DNA from 2 places in the Asaia sp. As-1742 genome. Region 2 is predicted to be linked to the other one. Evidence: riboswitches for the same ligand, from Rfam matches in the RefSeq annotation. Region 2 holds a riboswitch; the other holds the start of a gene.
The links. A riboswitch is a leader RNA that binds a small molecule or an ion and turns the genes downstream of it on or off. The one in region 2 is predicted to bind S-adenosylmethionine.
Positions count from the first base shown of each region.

Region 1 (8,715 bases), on a different contig from region 2:
CTCGTCCTGAAGCGTGGCACACTTGCCATCTCGCAGCGCCAGACAACCGAACGTGTATCGCCACTCCTGCTGCAATTCAGAAGGGTAGAGCTTGGCCATGTCGGGCTGGTAAGCAACATCCTGATCGACCATGGGCGTCTGGTCGTCGTGGGTGGTCACGGTGTCTATCTCTGTGACGCCCCGCGAGACGATAGGCTGTCGTGCCCTGCACAACCGCTCGTCGCTAATCCAAGGACACTTATCTATCAGATCGGGGAAGCCGTTTTCCTGCGCGAGCCTGGAAGCGTAGTCCTGCACGATCTCAGCGGTCTGCGCGTGATCAAGCTGCCTTGGGACGCGGAAATATCAGACTCGCCGTTCACACAATCTGACTCCAGCTTTTACGCGCTTCAGACTGATAATCTGCTCCTCCCGCATCAGAATGGCCACATAGAAAAAGTGCCTGTCGATTGGGCGGTCGATCGACAGAGTATTGTCGAACATCCGACATTTGCTGTTGAGACGGGTGACGCGACCGTATTTTTTGACGGTACCCGGCTGCGCTACTTCAATGGACAGTACTGGAATGTACTCAATCACGCCCTGGGCCGGGAACAGGACATCCACTTCGCCTATATTGATCGCGACCGTCAGCTTTGGACAGTGCAGGATTCGGTCGAGCTCACCAAGCTGATCGGGTGGAGTACGTGGGAAAACCTCGAGCCGGAAAGTATTCGCTCTGTCTGGTCAGTATTACCTCTTGCGGATGAAAAACTGCTTCTCACGGATCATGGACTTTATGAATTCCGGCATAACGAGATCGGCGAACGTCTGAGAGACGGAAATTTCTTCTTCGGGCTGCCGGACGGAAAGTCTGGATACTGGTTGCCCGTAGATGACCGTGACCTCCTGCACTGTCTCTTCCAGGCAGAGCATCTGATCTGCAATCAGAAACTGCCAATCAGGAGGATACTTGGTCTGGTCGCGTCGATACGCGACGACAAGCTCTGGATCGCCTCGGACGAGGGGTTGCTCGAAGTGCCGCAGAATGCCGTGGCAGCGCCGGATATCGCGGTAGATGAAGCGGGAAGGCCGCTCAACAGATCGGCCAGTGCCATAACGTTGCGAGATGATGGCACACCCTGGGCCATCATAGGGAACGCGCTTTACCGTCGCACGGACACAGGGCGATGGTCTCCTGTCTTGACGCATTGGGCTAATGGGCGCGATTTCTCGCCATTGACGATGATATTCACCTCCCACGATGATCTGTGGGTAGGGGGGCTGCGTGCCCGTGCCGGGCTCGTGCATATTCATCTCGATGGTAACCGTATTGGCAATACGAGGCAGATTGGTGCCCAGTGCACAGGGTCGCAGATCATCTTCAGCCTGCTCTGGGACCATCACAAGCGGCTATGGGTCGGTACCGAAAATGGTCTCGCGGTCTTTGACGGGCGGCAGTGGTTACGATTGACGCGTGATGATGGGTTGATTTCAGCCAACATCAACCAGCAAGGCTTGACCGAGGATACGGACGGTTCGATCTGGGTCACCACGACGCGTGGTGTTTCGCATCTGATGCATCCTGATCATTTTTTTGAGCCGACCGATCTCAAACCAGTCTTTATCGAGGCCAGACTTGGAGAGCAGGTGCTTCCCGAGCATGCTGTGCCATTCACGCGTGATCCCTTGGTAGTCACCCTTGGGACCCTCAATACGGCGCTCGCCTCGACGACCTATTTCAGATACCGCCTTGAGGGAGTGGACCAGGACTGGATCACGTCAACAACCGGAGAGATACGCTACAACTTCGTTCCGCCAGGTCATTCGCGCCTGATCGTTCAGGCGATCAACGATAACAGGAATATCGTCTCCCGGCCGATCGTGCTGCTTATCAGAATGCAGCGCCCCTGGTGGATGGCATGGCCGTTGATCGTTCTGTATATCGCTGCGGTCGTGATACTCCCGTACGTCCTGAACCGTGTCCGGTTTCGCTACCTGCTTAAGCGGCAGAGGCGCCTGGAGGCGCTGGTCAACGAACGTACGGTCGAGATGCGTGCTGCGCAGGCTGCCTTGGAGCAGCAGGCGAGACAGGACGGACTGACACGACTCATGAACCGTCGTACAGCAGAGGCGAGCGTATTGCGACTGCTCGAGCGACTGGGACAGCCCGATTTCGAGGGCGAACATCGCTCATTGACTCTCGCATTGTTCGACGTCGACTACTTCAAGTCGATCAACGACACGTTCGGGCATACGATAGGCGATGAGATACTGGCTGAGATCGGCGCTCGCCTTCTGCGTGACAAGCAGCCCGAAGAGATTATCGGACGATACGGCGGCGAAGAATTTTTGATTGTCATCCAGGGCGATATGCCAACATCGTTTCGTCGCGTTGAGGCGTTGCTTGCCGGACTAAGCAACGAGCCTTTCGAGACCAAGGTTGGTGCGTTGGCTATCGGATGCAGCGCCGGACTGGCACGTAGCGTGCCTGAAATCGAAACCCCTCGTGAGATCTGGATGGAAGCCCTCGAGCGGGCCGATCAGGCTCTTTATCGTGCCAAACTCGAAGGGCGGGGACGTCTTGTTGTCAGTGAACAAGACCAAGACGATGAGGACTATCAAGACTGAAAGCAGGAATGGTGACCTCGAAGCGTTCACCCGTGGCGGGCACGATCATGTGGTACATTCCGCGCATGAAGCCACACGCTGTGGGCAGGGCCACGCCCGATGTGTATTCAAAAACTTCCTGTGCGATAAGAATGGGCTGCTCGCCGATCACGCCATCGCCATGAATATGGTCGGTCTTTCCGCGTCCGTCTGTGATTTCCCAGAACCTGGTCAGGAGCTGGATCGTCTCGCTGCCGCCATTCTCGATCCGGATATGATAGGCCCAGGCAAAATGATGGTCTTCCGGCTGGGATTGGTCCTCAAGCCAGAAAGTGCGCACTGAGACGCTCACCCCCTGGGTTGTGGCCTCGTAGCGAGGCGCAGCTTCAATGGCTTCGGCAAGGCTCGCTTCAGGGTCGGCCACGAGGCGGGGAGGGGCAGGCTTTTGCGACATGCCCGCCTTGTAGGCCGATGAAGCGCCGGAAAGCAATCAGGCTTTGAGCGCAGCAAGCCCTCGCTGAAGATCTGCAATCAGGTCGCGGGCATCTTCAAGCCCTACCGAAAGACGGATGGCGCCATCCGTAATCCCGAGTTTGGCTCGCTCGGCTGCATCGACCTTGGAGTGAGTCGTCGTGGCGGGATGGGTGGCGAGAGACCGTGCATCCCCCAGATTGTTTGAGATCGCAATCAGCCTGAACGCATTGAGAAAGCGGAACGCTGCCTCACGGCCGCCCTCGACTTCAAAAGCGACCAGTGAGCCACCATTGAGCATCTGCTTTTCAACCAGGGCGCGCTGGGGGTGAGAGGCAAGGCCAGGATACGCAACACGGGCGATACCCGGCTGGTTCTCGAGGAAATTTGCCACTTCGCTGGCATTGTGGGCCATGGCGTTGACGCGTAGCGGAAGCGTTTCAAGCCCCTTGAGCAGAACCCACGCATTGAACGGTGAAAGGGCGTTGCCCGTATTACGGGTGAAGGGCTGCAGGACTTCCTCAATCCACTGCTTGCGGCCCAGAACAGCGCCACCAAGAACGCGGCCTTGCCCATCGATATGCTTTGTGCAGGAATACAGAACCACGTCAGCCCCAAGGGCCAGAGGCTTCTGCCCGACCGGTGAGGCAAACACGTTATCGACCATCAGCAGGGCGCCGGCCTTGTGTGCGAGATCGGCAATGCGTTCGATGTCCAGCACGTCGAGCATCGGATTCGAGGGGCTTTCGATCAGCACGGCACCGGTTGGCTGTGAAAGCGCTGCCTCCCACCCGGCCCAGTCATCACCATCGACGAGAACAGTCTCGATGCCGTAGCGCGGCAGCAGATTGGTCACGATCCAGTAGCATGAGCCGAACAGGGCGCGGGACGCAACCACACGGTCGCCCTGTTTCAGATGGGACAGCAGGGCAGATGAGACTGCCCCCATGCCACTGGCTGTCACGATGCAGGCCTCGGCTCCTTCCAGCAGGGCGAGGCGTGACTGGAGGGCATCGGTCGTGGGATTACCGAAGCGGGAATACTGATAATGGGTGACGTCGCCGGTGAATGTGGCGGCTGCCTGCTCGGCGCTGTCATAGACAAACCCCGAGGTGAGGAAGATGGCTTCGCTGGTTTCGCCATGTTCGGTACGGCTGACATCCTCATGCAACAGACGTGTCGAGGGGCCGAAATTATTTTGAGTCATGGGAGGGAGACGCTCCAAAATGCACCGTGATCCGTAGGGTGCGATTCTGGCCGTGGAAAACCTGGAACCAAACTGGTTCCGGGCCTCTTTAGCGCTGTTGTTTAGCCTCGCCGCAATCCGGCCGTTCAAATCGCGAGGGTTCTGCCGCGTGCGGCACCACGGTAGTGACTATGCGCAAAGGCTGTGTCGGTCGTCAACCGGCAGTGGGATGATTGCATCGCGCAAGCGACTGGGATAGAAGGGGCACCGTTGCGGGTGTAGTTCAATGGTAGAACGGCAGCTTCCCAAGCTGCATACGAGGGTTCGATTCCCTTCACCCGCTCCAATTTCCCGAAAAATTCGGTGCTGAGACTACCCGCGAAGAAGCTTCTTCTTCGGGGTCTCCTCACCCTTGTCTTTGTCTGTCTTTTGCGGTGCCGGCGCCGTGACGGGCGCACCGTCCTGATAGGCTGTTCCATTCCAGGTCCAGCGATCATTCTTGTCGATCAGCAGATCATGCATGCCGTTGTGACGGCTCGACAGGACAGATATGGCCCCGCTTACCGAGTCGAGCACAAGCTTCCAGCCACCCTTGTGACGCAGATAGACCGAAGTCGAACAGCCCGCCGAACCGCAAAGACGGGCGGATTGCAGTTGCACGAAAAGTGCCATGTCGCCCCGGTCTGTCGAGAGTGGTGCCGAGGCAACCAGAACGACAGGCTGATCATCATGTTTGGCGGCATCCGCCAGATCGCCCGCGCTCAGTTGGCGGGCCTCCTGATCGAGATTGGTACCAGGCTGCGCCGTGAGAATGACGGGATGCGGCCCATTGCCTGATGGGGCCGACTTTTGATGCGTCCGGGCCAGGGCAGGTGCTGCCATAAGGCCTGTGATGGCAATACCCGCCAATACCACACGAAAACGCATCGGATTGTCTTTCATTTTGCCCGCACGAATCGCAGGGGCCATTTTTTCACGCCGGTTTATTACGCATGTCTGAGCGTGACGACCAGTACATCGCGATAGGCCGGACGGGCGGGGTCGATTGGCTCGACGGGGGTGACCCCGTGGTACACACGATGGTCATCGACGAGAGCCGTGTCGAGGGGGGACTCGAGCGTGAACGAACCGACTTCCTGACGGTGATCGTCGTGGATCGTCGTGACGCCGGAAGCGACATTTTCGCGACTGACCATCAGAACGAAAACCCAGTCCACACCATCACGATGCATTCCCTCCGGCGTGGGGCGGCCCTGGCTGCCAGCCTGAGCCTCGATACGGAACTGATGCACTTCCGCGTGCCAGCTATCGGGTTGGGTTGAGGCCGGCGTCATACGCAATGCCAGAAGATGGGCGGCATTGAGAATGGAAAGCATGACCGGATGCGAGGCAATGGCATCCTCTATCGGGCCAAACCAGCGTTCGATGCCGCCATTGAGCAGGTTGTAATCGCGGCTTTGATAGTGGGGCTGATGACGCTTGCGGTCGATACGCCCACCCGCCAGGGCATAGGTGGCATAACGCCGCTTACGATAGCGCCCGCCATCCGCCATGTACCGGTCGAGCCCCAGCCGGTTCCAGCTTTCGGCGAAGCGCTCCCAGTCCTCGAAACCGAAAGATTTAAGGAAGGAGCGCATGTCGGGCCCACGCTCGAAGGCAAAGCCACGCGCCTGCAGCGTGGCGACCATATCATCAAGGCGTTGCGCCTCGGCGGGGGGGAGGGACTGTGACCGTTGCAGGGGCATGAATCGAGACTACCGTTGATCGGGTGTTACTGGTCCAGACGAGGGCGGGTCGGGTTCAGATGAGCCTTGAGGAAGGCAGCCGTCCCGCGGGCCAGACCCATGACGCCAATCTGATGCTGACGGAAGATCAGATCATGAAGCCATCTCGGGGCGAGGCCACGCAGGAAGCCGCCACCAAAACTCGTCGAGGCACCAACCATGCCCCACCCGTTATAGTCTCCCAGAGACACGACCGCACCACGGTCGCGGTAAACAAATGTCGAGGGCTCGCGGCCCTGAGCAATGACCGGTATGGCGCGGCCAAGATAGATGCCCTGCTGGCGGGCAACCTGGGCTGTGGCGGGAAGCGGGGCGTCGTTGATACGCGCGCAGTCGCCGAGAGCAAAAATTGACGTATCGCTCGTGGACTGCATGTGATGGTTCACGACAAGCTGGCCGCCACGGGCAATTTCCAGTCCCTCGAACAGTTCGGTTGCAGCACTGGCGCGTACACCGGCAGCCCATACACGCAGCGAGGCCGGGATGACGCGCCCGTCCTTGAGGTGAAACCCTTCCTCATCCACTGACGTCACCATGGCCTCGGTCAGAACGGACACGCCCAGAGCCTCAAGCTGCTTGCGCGCATCGTTCGAAACGCGCTCGGGGAAGGCAGGGAGAATACGCTTGCCTGTCTCGATCAGGGAGAGGCGTAACACGTTGCGTCTTGCGTCCTTGCCATAACCGGGAGCGAGATCGATGGCGCTGCACAATTCGGCGGCGAGCTGCGTGCCGGTTGCGCCACCGCCGACAATACCGACCTCCAGCTTGCGGTTGCTGGCCGCTGCATCACGGAAAGCTGCCCGGAATTTCTCATGGAACGAGCTTGCATCCGGCAGTGAATCGATAAAGGTGCAATTGGCCATAACGCCCGTGATACCGAAATCATTCGAGCGCGAGCCAAGCGAGACCACCAGCATGTCGTAGGGGACGATCTCGTCATTCGCGAGGCGTATCTCGTGCTTCTCACGGTCAACGCTGCTCAGCGAACTCTGGATGAAGCGGAAGCCGAAACGGCGGCTGGCCTCCACAAAGGTCGTACAATCCCGCGTTTCCTCACCCGTACCCGCTGCAAATTCGTGCAGCATGGGTTTCCAGTAATGGACGGCGCCCTTGTCGATCAGCGTGGTTTCGATGTTGCGATGGCGGCCGCGACCGAGGGTCATCGCTGTTTCCATCCCGGCAACACCGCCGCCGATGATGACCACGCGAAATCCATTAGCCATGAAGTTTCCTCCGCAGTGTCGTCCGGGCAGGAATTACGACACTGATATGATTGCTCTTGTTGTGAGCGCGTCTCGCTCTCAACCCATAATGTGGGAGCAATCAACGCGGTCGTCCAGACGCGAGATGCGTCGCAGCGATCAAAAAAGGACGACTATGGTACTAAATCAGAAAAGGATGAGGCGCAATGCCGCGCGCAGGCACAGAGAAGGGGCGCAGACAGAGGTCCGTCCGAAGGATTCGGGAGAGGGCGGGGGGTGATTCTGCGCTCGGACTTCAATGGCCCCACAGGACAGAACATTCAGAGCGAAGCCCGCCATGCTGGGCCCGGTTGGCGGGCCCAGCGGTCGTGGTTCAGCTCCGGTAGGAGCCGTTGATGTCGATATAACCGTGGGTAAGATCACAGCTCCAGATCTGTGCGTGGCCATTGGCCAGCCCGAGATCGATCTGGATATCGATGTCCTGACCCTTCATGTGGGCTACCACGGGGGTTTCATCGTAGCCTTCGACAACCGTTCCCTGTCGGGCAATCCAGACATTGCCGATGGCGACGGAGAGTGTGTCGCGATTGGCTGGCTCACCGCTCTTGCCTACGGCCATGACGACGCGGCCCCAGTTGGCGTCCTCGCCTGCAATAGCCGTCTTGACCAGCGGGGAGTTGCCAACGGCGAGCGCGATCTTCTTGGCCGATTCGTCCGAAACGGCACCGCTCACACGCACCGTGAACATCTTGGTTGCCCCTTCACCGTCACGGACGACCATCAGGGCCAGTTCGAGCAGCAGGGAATCGAGGGCTTCACGAAAAGCTGCCAGTGCCGGATCGGTCAGGGATGTGATCTCGTCATGACCGGCCTGCGCGGTAGCGAAAACGAGCACCATATCCGATGTCGACGTGTCGGAATCGACCGTGATGGCATTGAAGCTGCGTTCTGTGCCCTCGCGCAGAAGCGATTGCAGCACATCATGGGAAATCGCCGCATCGGTCACCACAAAGCCCAGCATGGTGGCCATGTCGGGCGCGATCATGCCGCTGCCTTTGGCAATGCCCTGCAGGGTGACGGTCTTGCCCCCGATCTCGACCTGCCTTGTGGCAGCCTTGGGGAAGGTATCAGTGGTCATGATGGCGCGGGCAGCGTCTTCCCAGCCCTCGGGCGAAAGCGCCTCATAGAGCTGAGGCATTGCATCACTGATGCGCTCGGCATCAAGTGGCTCGCCAATGACGCCGGTCGAGGCAAGAAACACTTCCGTTGCCGGACAATGCACGACGCGCGCGGCGGCGGCAGCCGAGATCTGTGTTGCGATCACGCCAGCACGGCCAGTGAAAACATTGGCATTGCCCGAATTCACCACCAGCGCACGCGCCTTGCCCTGCGCCAGAGCTGCACGGCTCCAGTCGATGGGAGCGCCAGGGCATTTGCTGCGCGTGAACACACCCGCCGCCGTTGTGCCAGGCACGAACTCCAT
Region 1 is NZ_VWWA01000001.1:241,851-250,565, forward strand. It holds gene F3J08_RS00970 (ligand-binding sensor domain-containing diguanylate cyclase) at 1-2,610, shown strand, start outside; gene apaG (Co2+/Mg2+ efflux protein ApaG) at 2,570-3,043, opposite strand; gene metZ (O-succinylhomoserine sulfhydrylase) at 3,080-4,267, opposite strand; SAM riboswitch at 4,335-4,414, opposite strand; tRNA gene F3J08_RS00985 (tRNA-Gly) at 4,519-4,592, shown strand; gene F3J08_RS00990 (hypothetical protein) at 4,619-5,173, opposite strand; gene F3J08_RS00995 (2OG-Fe dioxygenase family protein) at 5,233-5,991, opposite strand; gene F3J08_RS01000 (NAD(P)/FAD-dependent oxidoreductase) at 6,018-7,253, opposite strand; gene argJ (bifunctional glutamate N-acetyltransferase/amino-acid acetyltransferase ArgJ) at 7,606-8,715, opposite strand, start outside.
Region 1: it holds a riboswitch for S-adenosylmethionine, as region 2 does, so the genes downstream of both, metZ (O-succinylhomoserine sulfhydrylase) here and F3J08_RS07935 (low specificity L-threonine aldolase) in region 2, are expected to answer to the same signal.

Region 2 (8,715 bases):
ATGTCATAAGTGCAGGCGGCCTGTTCTACAGTCTGACTGACGCCTGTGATTATGTGAATTTGTATTCTGGAGCTTGTTTTATGCTCGTTTTCAATCGTCGTCTTCTCACCGGTGTTGCCGCTCTTGCCATGACGCTGAGCGCCCCTGCTTTCGCTCAGACCACGCAGGAAGCAGCCCCTGCTGCTGCAGCTCCCGCTGCCCCGGCAGCCGCGCCTGCTGCTCCGGAAGCTACGGCCCCGGCTCCGGCCTCTGAAGCAGCTCCCGCTGCTCCGACGGAAGACAAGGCTGCCACGCATAAGGGCAAGCATAAGCACAAGCACAAGCATCACAAGAAGGGTGCAGCCGCTGCCGCCGAGAAGGACGCAGCAGGCAACTGATCGATCACATGATCGAGTCTGAAAAACGGGGCCCGAAATGGCCCCGTTTTTTTGTGCCTGTCACTTCGGGTCTATCTCATTGGTTTCTTGGCCGATTGATGAATGATCGATATAGGTTCACGCTGAACGGGGCGTCTAATCACCGGTAATGCTCGCCTTTATACCTCTCTCCATCGGCGATGCTTCTTTAGGAGGCATACCCATACGGGAACGGGAGACAGGGATAGTGAGCAGGGAAATCGTGGTCGTCATCGGTGCGGGTGGTATTGGTCTGGCCATTGCGCGACGACAGGGCATGGGCAAGCATCTGCTCCTGGCCGATATCGATCAGGCTCTGTTGCAACGCACGGCTGGGACCCTGCGCGACGCCGGCTATGACGTGGCAACCCAGGTGATCGATGTCTGCTCGCCAGAAAGCGTTCACACACTTGCCCAGATGGCTGCTGCAATGGGGCCGGTCATGCAGGTGATCAATACGGCTGGCGTTTCGCCCAATATGGCCCCACCCGCCAAGGTGCTTGAAGTCGACCTTTACGGTGCTGCACTGGTATTTGAGGCCTTTGGCGAGGTGATTGCCTCTGGTGGATCAGGCCTGATCGTTGCCAGCATGGCAGGGCATATGCCCCATCCACTTTCCCCGTCGGACGAGACGCAACTGGCGCTGACCCCTGCGGCCTCACTGCTTGAGCTGCCCTGCCTGCAACCTGATGTCATCACTGACAGTATGATGGCTTATATCGTTGCCAAGCGCGCAAACAGTCTGAGGGTGCAGGCCGAGGCGGTGAGATGGGGCACACGCGGTGCGCGGGTGAACGCCATAAGCCCAGGGATTGTGGTCACCCCGCTTGCCACGCATGAACTGGCTTCCGCATCGGGTGACGCCTATCGCGCCATGGTCGAGGCCTCACCGGCGAAACGTATGTCACCCCCTGATGAGATCGCAATCGCAGCTCATTTTTTGCTTGGGCAGGATGCCGGTTTCATTACGGGGGGTGATCTGCTGATCGATGGCGGTGTTATCGCGGCCATGCGTGCGGGGCAACTATCTGCACCGGGCTGAGCATTGGTGTTTCCGCCAGGCCCGGCAGGAAGGCATTCGAGGGGGAGGATCCCCCTCTCATACTTAGGCGAAAGCCTTGTGTGGCTTCAGGACGTGTAGCGGTCCAGCGACAGATCCAGCGAAGGGATATCGGTGCGCTTGCCGCTGATACGGTCGGCGAGGATACGACCCGAGCCGCAGGCCATGGTCCAGCCCAGTGTGCCGTGGCCCGTGTTCAGCCACAGATTGCTGTAGCGCCCGGACGGCCCGATGACGGGTGTGCCATCCGGCGTGCAGGGGCGCAGCCCGGTCCAGTAGCGGGCACGGCTCAGATCGGCACCGCCGAACATGTCGTTGAACGACAGTTCGAGCGTTTCGCGACGGTCCTGGCTCAGCTTGAGGCGCCACCCCGTCAGTTCTGCCGTACCACCAATGCGAATGCGATCGCCAAGGCGTGTCATGGCAACCTTGTAGGTCTCGTCATTGACCGTAGAGGTCGGGACACGGCTCTCATCGGTGATCGGGGCTGTCAGGGAGTAGCCCTTGACCGGATAGACCGGCAGATCGAGTTCAATGGGCTTGAGCAGGCGGGGCGAGTAGCTGCCCAGTGCCAGCACATAGGCATCGGCCGTCAGGCGGCCCGCACTGGTGCGGATACCGTAGATGGCGTCGCTCGCCGCTTCGATGGCCTCGATTTCGGTGCGGAAGCGGAAGCTCACGCCCTTCTCTGCTGCCATGGCGGCAAGGCGCTGTGTGAAGAGATAGGCATCTCCGGATTCGTCACCGGGCAGACGCAGGCCACCCTTGAGAATCTGACGTGCGCCGGCAAGGCCGGGCTCGTATTTCAGCACGTCGTCCACGCCCAGCAATTCGTGGGCAACGCCGCTTTCCTCAAGCAGGCGCATGTCCTCATGGGCATGTTCGATCTGCTTGTCGGTGCGGAAGAGCTGGATCAGGCCCTTCTGTCCATCGTCATAGGTAATGCCGGTGCTGCGGCGCAGTTCGGCCTGACAGTCACGGCTGTATTCCGCAATGCGCAGCATACGGCTCTTGTTGATGTCATAGGCATGATGCGTACAGTTGGTCAGAAGCTGCGTCATGAAGCGCAGCATCGGCATGTTGACGGCAGCAGCACGCACAACCAGCGGCGCGTGCTTTTCGAGCATCCAGCGCATCGCCTTGAGCGGCAGGCCCGGCATGGCCCAGGGCGTGGAATAGCCGGGGGAGACCTGACCGGCATTGGCGAAAGAGGTTTCGAGCCCGACGCCCGGCTGGCGGTCGATGACCTCGACCTCATGACCCTGCTCGGCAAGATACCAGGCTGTGGTGACGCCGATGACACCGGCGCCCATGACGATGATCTTCATTGTGAACTCTCGATATATTCACGATGGAAGCGCTTCCCGAGTCCGGTCAGCAACTCATATCCGATCGTATCCAGTGCCGCGGCCAGTTCGTCCAGCGGACGATGGGGGCCGATCAGCTCGAAACCGGTGCCGGGGGGCAGGGGGCTGTCTCCCAGCGCGGTCAGATCCAGCGCCATGCAGTCCATCGAAATCCGCCCCACGATGGGCAACAGGATATCAGGGCTGTCAGGCAGAACGGCGCTGGCAAGGCCACCGCCGCGTCTGTGGAAACCATCGGCATAGCCGACGGAAAGGGTTGCGATACGCGTGGGCTTTGTCGCGATGAAACGCGCGCTGTAGCCTACCGCCACATCCGGGGCGATCCAGCGATCCTGCACCATGCCGGCCAGCAGGGTGACAACCGGATGCATGGGATTGGCGCGATCCGGGGTCGGGTTGCCGCCATAAAGTGCATAACCCGGCCGGACCAGATCATGATGGAAGGCTTCCCCCAGGAAAATACCGCTCGACGCTGCAAGACTGGCAGGCAGGGCCGGGAGCTTGCGGCGCAGGGCCTCGAATTGCAGGCGCTGTCCCTCATTGCGCGGCGAATGGTATTCATCCGCGCAGGCCAGATGGCTCATGATGTAATCAATGGCCAGATCGGCAAGGGTGTTTTCAGCAATGAGCGTATCGATATCGGCCTCGGACAGACCGAAGCGCGACATGCCGCTGTCGAGCTGAAGCAGACAGGGGGAGCGCACGCCCGTATCACGGCACAGTGCGGCCCAGCGGCGCACATGGACGAGGCTGTTCAGAACCGGTGTGAGCCCTTTGTCCTGCAAAAGCGCCTCGCTGCCCGGAGCCGGGCCATTGAGGATACAGATGACAGCATCGGCCGCCAGAATGGGGCGCAGCTCCAGCCCCTCCTCAACGGTGGCAACAAAGAACCGGCGGCATCCGGCGCGATAGAGGGCAGGGGCGACACGCGTCACACCCAGCCCGTAGGCATCCGCCTTCACCGCGGCCCCGACGGCGACATCGGGTCCCACACGGGATTTCAGCAGCTGGTAATTCTGCTTGATGGCGTCGAGGTCGATACGAAGCCATCCACCGGCACGTCTGACTGCGTCGGTTTGCGCCTCGTCTGGCTGGGTTGTCATCAGGGTTCGCGTCTTTCGATCATTTCGGGATCATACTAAACCGGGGCCCTGTCACGGCTCAAGACCCTGACGGCACACCCTTACTTGTGGAATATTCAAAGTGAAGCGCCTGATCGGGGTGGACGATGGGGTGAATGGCATGGGCTGCCATGGCTCCCTCGCTGAACCCCTGCAGGATCAGCTTCAGCTTGCCGGGATAGGTGGCGATGTCACCAATGGCAAAAACGCCGGGCAGGCTGGTTTCCATGCTGGAGGGCGTGACGGGAATCGTGCTGCGCACGGTATCGATATTCCAGGTGGCAATCGGGCCGAGATCGGTCGAGAGACCATAGAAAGGCAGCAGCGTATCGGCTTCGATGCGACGGGTCTGGCCCTCGAGATCGATCACATCGACCGCGGTAAGGGCGCCATTCTCGCCCTGCAATGCGTGAAGCTGATAGGGCACGACTTTTTCGATACGCCCTTCGGCCACACGGGCTTCGATCTGGGAGAGGGTTTCGGGCGCACCACGGAAGCGGTCGCGGCGATGAAGCAGATAGATCTTTTCTGCAATGTCGGAGAGCGACAGCGCCCAGTCGAGGGCGGAATCGCCACCGCCTGCCACCACAATGCGCTTGCCTGCAAAATCGGCGCGCTTGCGCACGTAATACTGAACAGCGCCACTCGCCTCATAGGCATCGAGACCATCGAGCGGCGGCCGATTCGGGCCGAACGCGCCTGCTCCTGCCGCGATGATCACGGCGCGCGCCGTCACCACATTGCTCTTGTCTGTCTCGAGCGTGAAGGCGCCGCGCTGGCCCGACAGCTTTTCCACGCGCTGGCCCAGAAGGCGGGGCACATCGAAGGGGGCGATCTGGGCATCGAGCGCGGCAATTAGGGCACCGCCTTCAATCGAGGGGTGCGCCGGAATGTCATAGATCGGCTTTTCAGGATACAGCGCCGCGCATTGGCCACCAATCTCGCTCAACGCGTCAATCAGGACACAGGAAAGTTTGAGCATGCTGCACTCGAACGCGGCAAAAAGCGCGGTCGGCCCTGCACCGATAATGGCTACATCGATGTCGAGAGGGGTCTGGCCCATGTCAGCTGTCATCCATATCTGTCCGGCCTGTTGGCCCGGTCATGCTTCGCAACGAGGCTGAAAGAAACCACATTCTTTCCTGCGATGCACCCCCCTCACATGGCTTCTGTGCCTGTTGGGTCGTGTCACTCTGTTTGCAGGCGGTTGTCGGCTGATAGACGGCCGAAGAGGCTCACCCTTGCCGTGGCGCTGGGGCTTTGATACGAGAGACCCAGCATCAAGAGCCGGTATCGTTTCACCGGCGCCAACCTGCTCCCGGGCAAGGTGGTATCTCCGGGCAACCGGAGAGATGTGGCCGCTCCGGCAATCTCGGGACACGCCACACCCTCCTTGCCGCAAGCCCATACTGCTTTTTCAGAAGCGCAAGGATTTCCAGCCTGTGGCCCAGCAATTTGCCAGTGACAATTATGCCGGTATCTGCCCCGAAGTATGGGACATCATGCATCAGGCCAATAAAGGCTCCGTTCCGGCCTATGGCGATGATGAATGGACCAGCCGCGCCGCTGACAGCTTTCGTGCACTGTTCGAGACACGCTGCGAGGTGTTCTTTGCCTTCAACGGCACGGCGGCCAATTCACTCGCGCTGGCGGCGCTCTGCCAGTCCTATAACAGTGTGATCTGCTCGTCTTTCGCCCATGTCGAAACCGATGAGTGTGGAGCCCCCGAGTTCTTCTCCAATGGCTCCAAGCTGCTGGTGGCGCGGACCGATCATGCCAAGCTTTTCCCCGAGGATATCCGTGCGCTGGCAACCTGTCGCAGCGATATCCATTACCCCAAGCCCAAGGTGGTGACGATCACCCAGCCAACCGAGACGGGCGAGGTCTATTCCCTGGCCGAGATACGCGCCATTTCAGAAACCTGCCGCGAGCTCGGCCTGCGTCTGCATATGGATGGCGCACGCTTTGCCAATGCCTGTGCGGCACTGGGCTGCACCCCTGCCGAAATGACATGGCAGGCCGGTGTGGATGTATTGTGTTTCGGTGGCACCAAGAACGGCATGGGGGTAGGCGAGGCCATTCTGTTTTTCGACTCAGCCCTTGCCGAAGGCTTTGACTATCGCTGCAAGCAGGCCGGGCAACTGGCCTCGAAAATGCGCTTTATTTCCGCGCCCTGGATCGGTCTGCTCGAAAGCGGGGCCTGGCTGCAAAATGGCGCGCATGGCAATAGCTGCGCCCGCGCCCTGGCCTCGCGTATCGAGGCACTTCCGGGCTTGTCGCTCATGTTTCCCGTGCAGGCCAATGCGGTGTTTCTCAAGGCGCCAGAGGCTGTGCTGGAGGGGCTGCGCGAGCGGGGCTGGCGTTTCTACACCTTCATCGGCGGGGGCGCGCGTTTCATGTTTGCATGGGATGCCGATCCGGCCCGTGTGACGCAGCTGGCTGATGACATCGAGGCCCTTGCCGCGTGAGCCCAGCCACACTTGCTTCCATCCATGCATTATCGGTCTCCACCCTGTCGGATCTCGATATGGCAGGGACGGCAGTTTTTGCGATCTCCGGCGCGCTCGTGGCAGCCAAGGCACGGCAGAACATCGTGACCTTTGCCTTCTTTGCGGCCATGACAGGGGTCGGTGGCGGGACGTTGCGTGACCTGCTGATTGGCGCTCCGGTGTTCTGGATGCATGCGACAGCACCTCGGGCCGTGTGCCTGGGCATCGCCTTGCTGGTCTGGTTCACGCCGCATCGCTACTGGCACGAACGGGCGATCGACTGGTTCGATGGGCTGGGGCTGGCATCCTATGCCGTTTACGGCGCCGCCAAGGCCATTGCCTATGGTATTCCCTGGCTGCCTGCTGCCATCATGGGCGTGGTGACAGCCTGTATGGGCGGCATCATACGCGATGTTCTGGCCGGACTGCCCTCGATCGTGATCCGTCCGGAATTATACGTCACCGCCGCCGCGCTGGCCGCCGGACTCTATGTTGGCCTGACCGGGATGGGTGTGCAGCCCATTCTCGCTGGCGCGGTCGCGGTCGTTTTGGGCTTTGCCCTGCGTGGTCATGCGATCCTGCACAAGGTTGATCTGCCTGCTTACCGGCGGTGAGTTCTGCTACCGTTGCAGGATGCGGGGTGGTGCCCCGCTCCTTCTGATCGTGCGTTAAAGAATCTCCCGGATCAGGTCCCCGGCCCGCTGGAGGGCTTCGTTGCTGTTAAGGCCGCTCGGGGATGACAGATGAGGCACGACGGCAAAAGGAATCTCGCCAGATTGCAGGTACACGGTCTTGTTGTGGCCATTGACAGTAAAGTCCCGCTTCTCCGGCGCAGCGGATGCGCCCAGTACGACCCGACAAAAATCATCAAGATGTGTAGTGCCCACGCCGATGAAAAGGCGTGGTTTGTGGGAGAGTATCTGCTGATGCATCAATGCAAAGCATGAGGCCCGCACGGCTGCAATATAGGCATTTTTGTCTGTATAGCCGCTGCGTGCCTGAGCCTGTTCGGACCATGTTTCGAGGGAGTGGCACTCGACGGGGAAAAGATTGGTCTGGAAATAGGGAGCTATCTTGCTTTCGAAGATTTTCTGCTTTTCCGCATAGGCCTGTGCAGACTCGACAGGTTGCCCCTCTATCGCTGAAATCAGCTTGAAGGCGTTGCGATTATAGGTCCAGTTTCGCCATTGCATGGCAACACTGTAATCCTCGATTTCCTCTGCTGAGCCACGTTGATCCGGAGATTCTCCGTATTCTATACCGCAAAGCCAGAGCGCCCGTGCATCGGCGGAACCCGGATTGCCCGGTCCACTAAAAGCGTGGTTCTGCACCAGTTCTGAAATTGCGTTATTCGCAGTCTTGTTCATTGTCGCTGTCGTTTCGATTTTTATTGGATTGGTTTCTTGCAGCTCAATTGATGCCAATCCTTATCAAGAGTCCATCATGAATGTCGCTGTGGTGCTGCAGGATAGTCTTGTCGCAATGAATGCATGGGAACGGATCCCGCCTGTCCTGATCGAGCCAGTAGAAATTCGGAAGGATCGGGGCTCGACAGCATAGTCATTTTTTGGGAGTCATCGGTTCCGCTGGCCCCTACCCATCCTGTTACCCCGGCTCTACACTGTCAGTATGAGCCAAATCGACCTCCCCGATCAGCCCGCCACCGAAGCCCTTGCTGCCCGTCTGGCAGAGTTGTCGCGGCCGGGAGATGTGATCGCGCTTCATGGTGAGATGGGTATGGGCAAGAGCGTCTTTGCCCGAGCGTTTTTGCGTGCGCTGGCGGATGATCCCTCGCTCGAGGTACCCAGCCCGACATTCTCTCTGGTGCAGATTTATGAACTGCCCAAGGCCACCGTGGCGCATTTCGACCTCTGGCGGCTGGACGGACCTGATGCCCTGTTCGAACTGGGCTGGGACGAGGTTCAGGAAGGAATCATGCTGGTGGAGTGGCCCGAGCGCGCGGGTGACGAGCTGCCGCCGCATGCTCTGCATCTGACCCTTTTGCCGGGGCCGGGAGAAACGGAGAGGCTGGCGCGGGTCACGGGGTGGGACGACCGGCTGTGACACTGGCGACGATTCCACCCGATCGCTCCTTTCTCGACGATGTGGCGCGTCGCTGGCTGGCCGGACCGGCGCAGCAGGAGGCCGATAATGCGCTGATTCTCGTACCGAGCCGACGCGCTGCCCGTAATCTCACCGAGGCGTTTTTGCGCTCTCTGGATGGCAAGGCAGCACTACTACCCCGCATCGTGCCGGTTGGTGATGTGAATGAGGAGGATCTGG
Region 2 is NZ_VWWA01000004.1:140,833-149,547, reverse strand. It holds gene F3J08_RS07960 (hypothetical protein) at 81-377, shown strand; gene F3J08_RS07955 (SDR family oxidoreductase) at 604-1,437, shown strand; gene F3J08_RS07950 (D-amino acid dehydrogenase) at 1,524-2,783, opposite strand; gene alr (alanine racemase) at 2,780-3,925, opposite strand; gene F3J08_RS07940 (NAD(P)/FAD-dependent oxidoreductase) at 3,984-5,006, opposite strand; SAM-I-IV-variant riboswitch at 5,216-5,327, shown strand; gene F3J08_RS07935 (low specificity L-threonine aldolase) at 5,386-6,411, shown strand; gene F3J08_RS07930 (trimeric intracellular cation channel family protein) at 6,408-7,046, shown strand; gene F3J08_RS07925 (hypothetical protein) at 7,101-7,856, opposite strand; gene tsaE (tRNA (adenosine(37)-N6)-threonylcarbamoyltransferase complex ATPase subunit type 1 TsaE) at 8,062-8,496, shown strand; gene addB (double-strand break repair protein AddB) at 8,493-8,715, shown strand, end outside.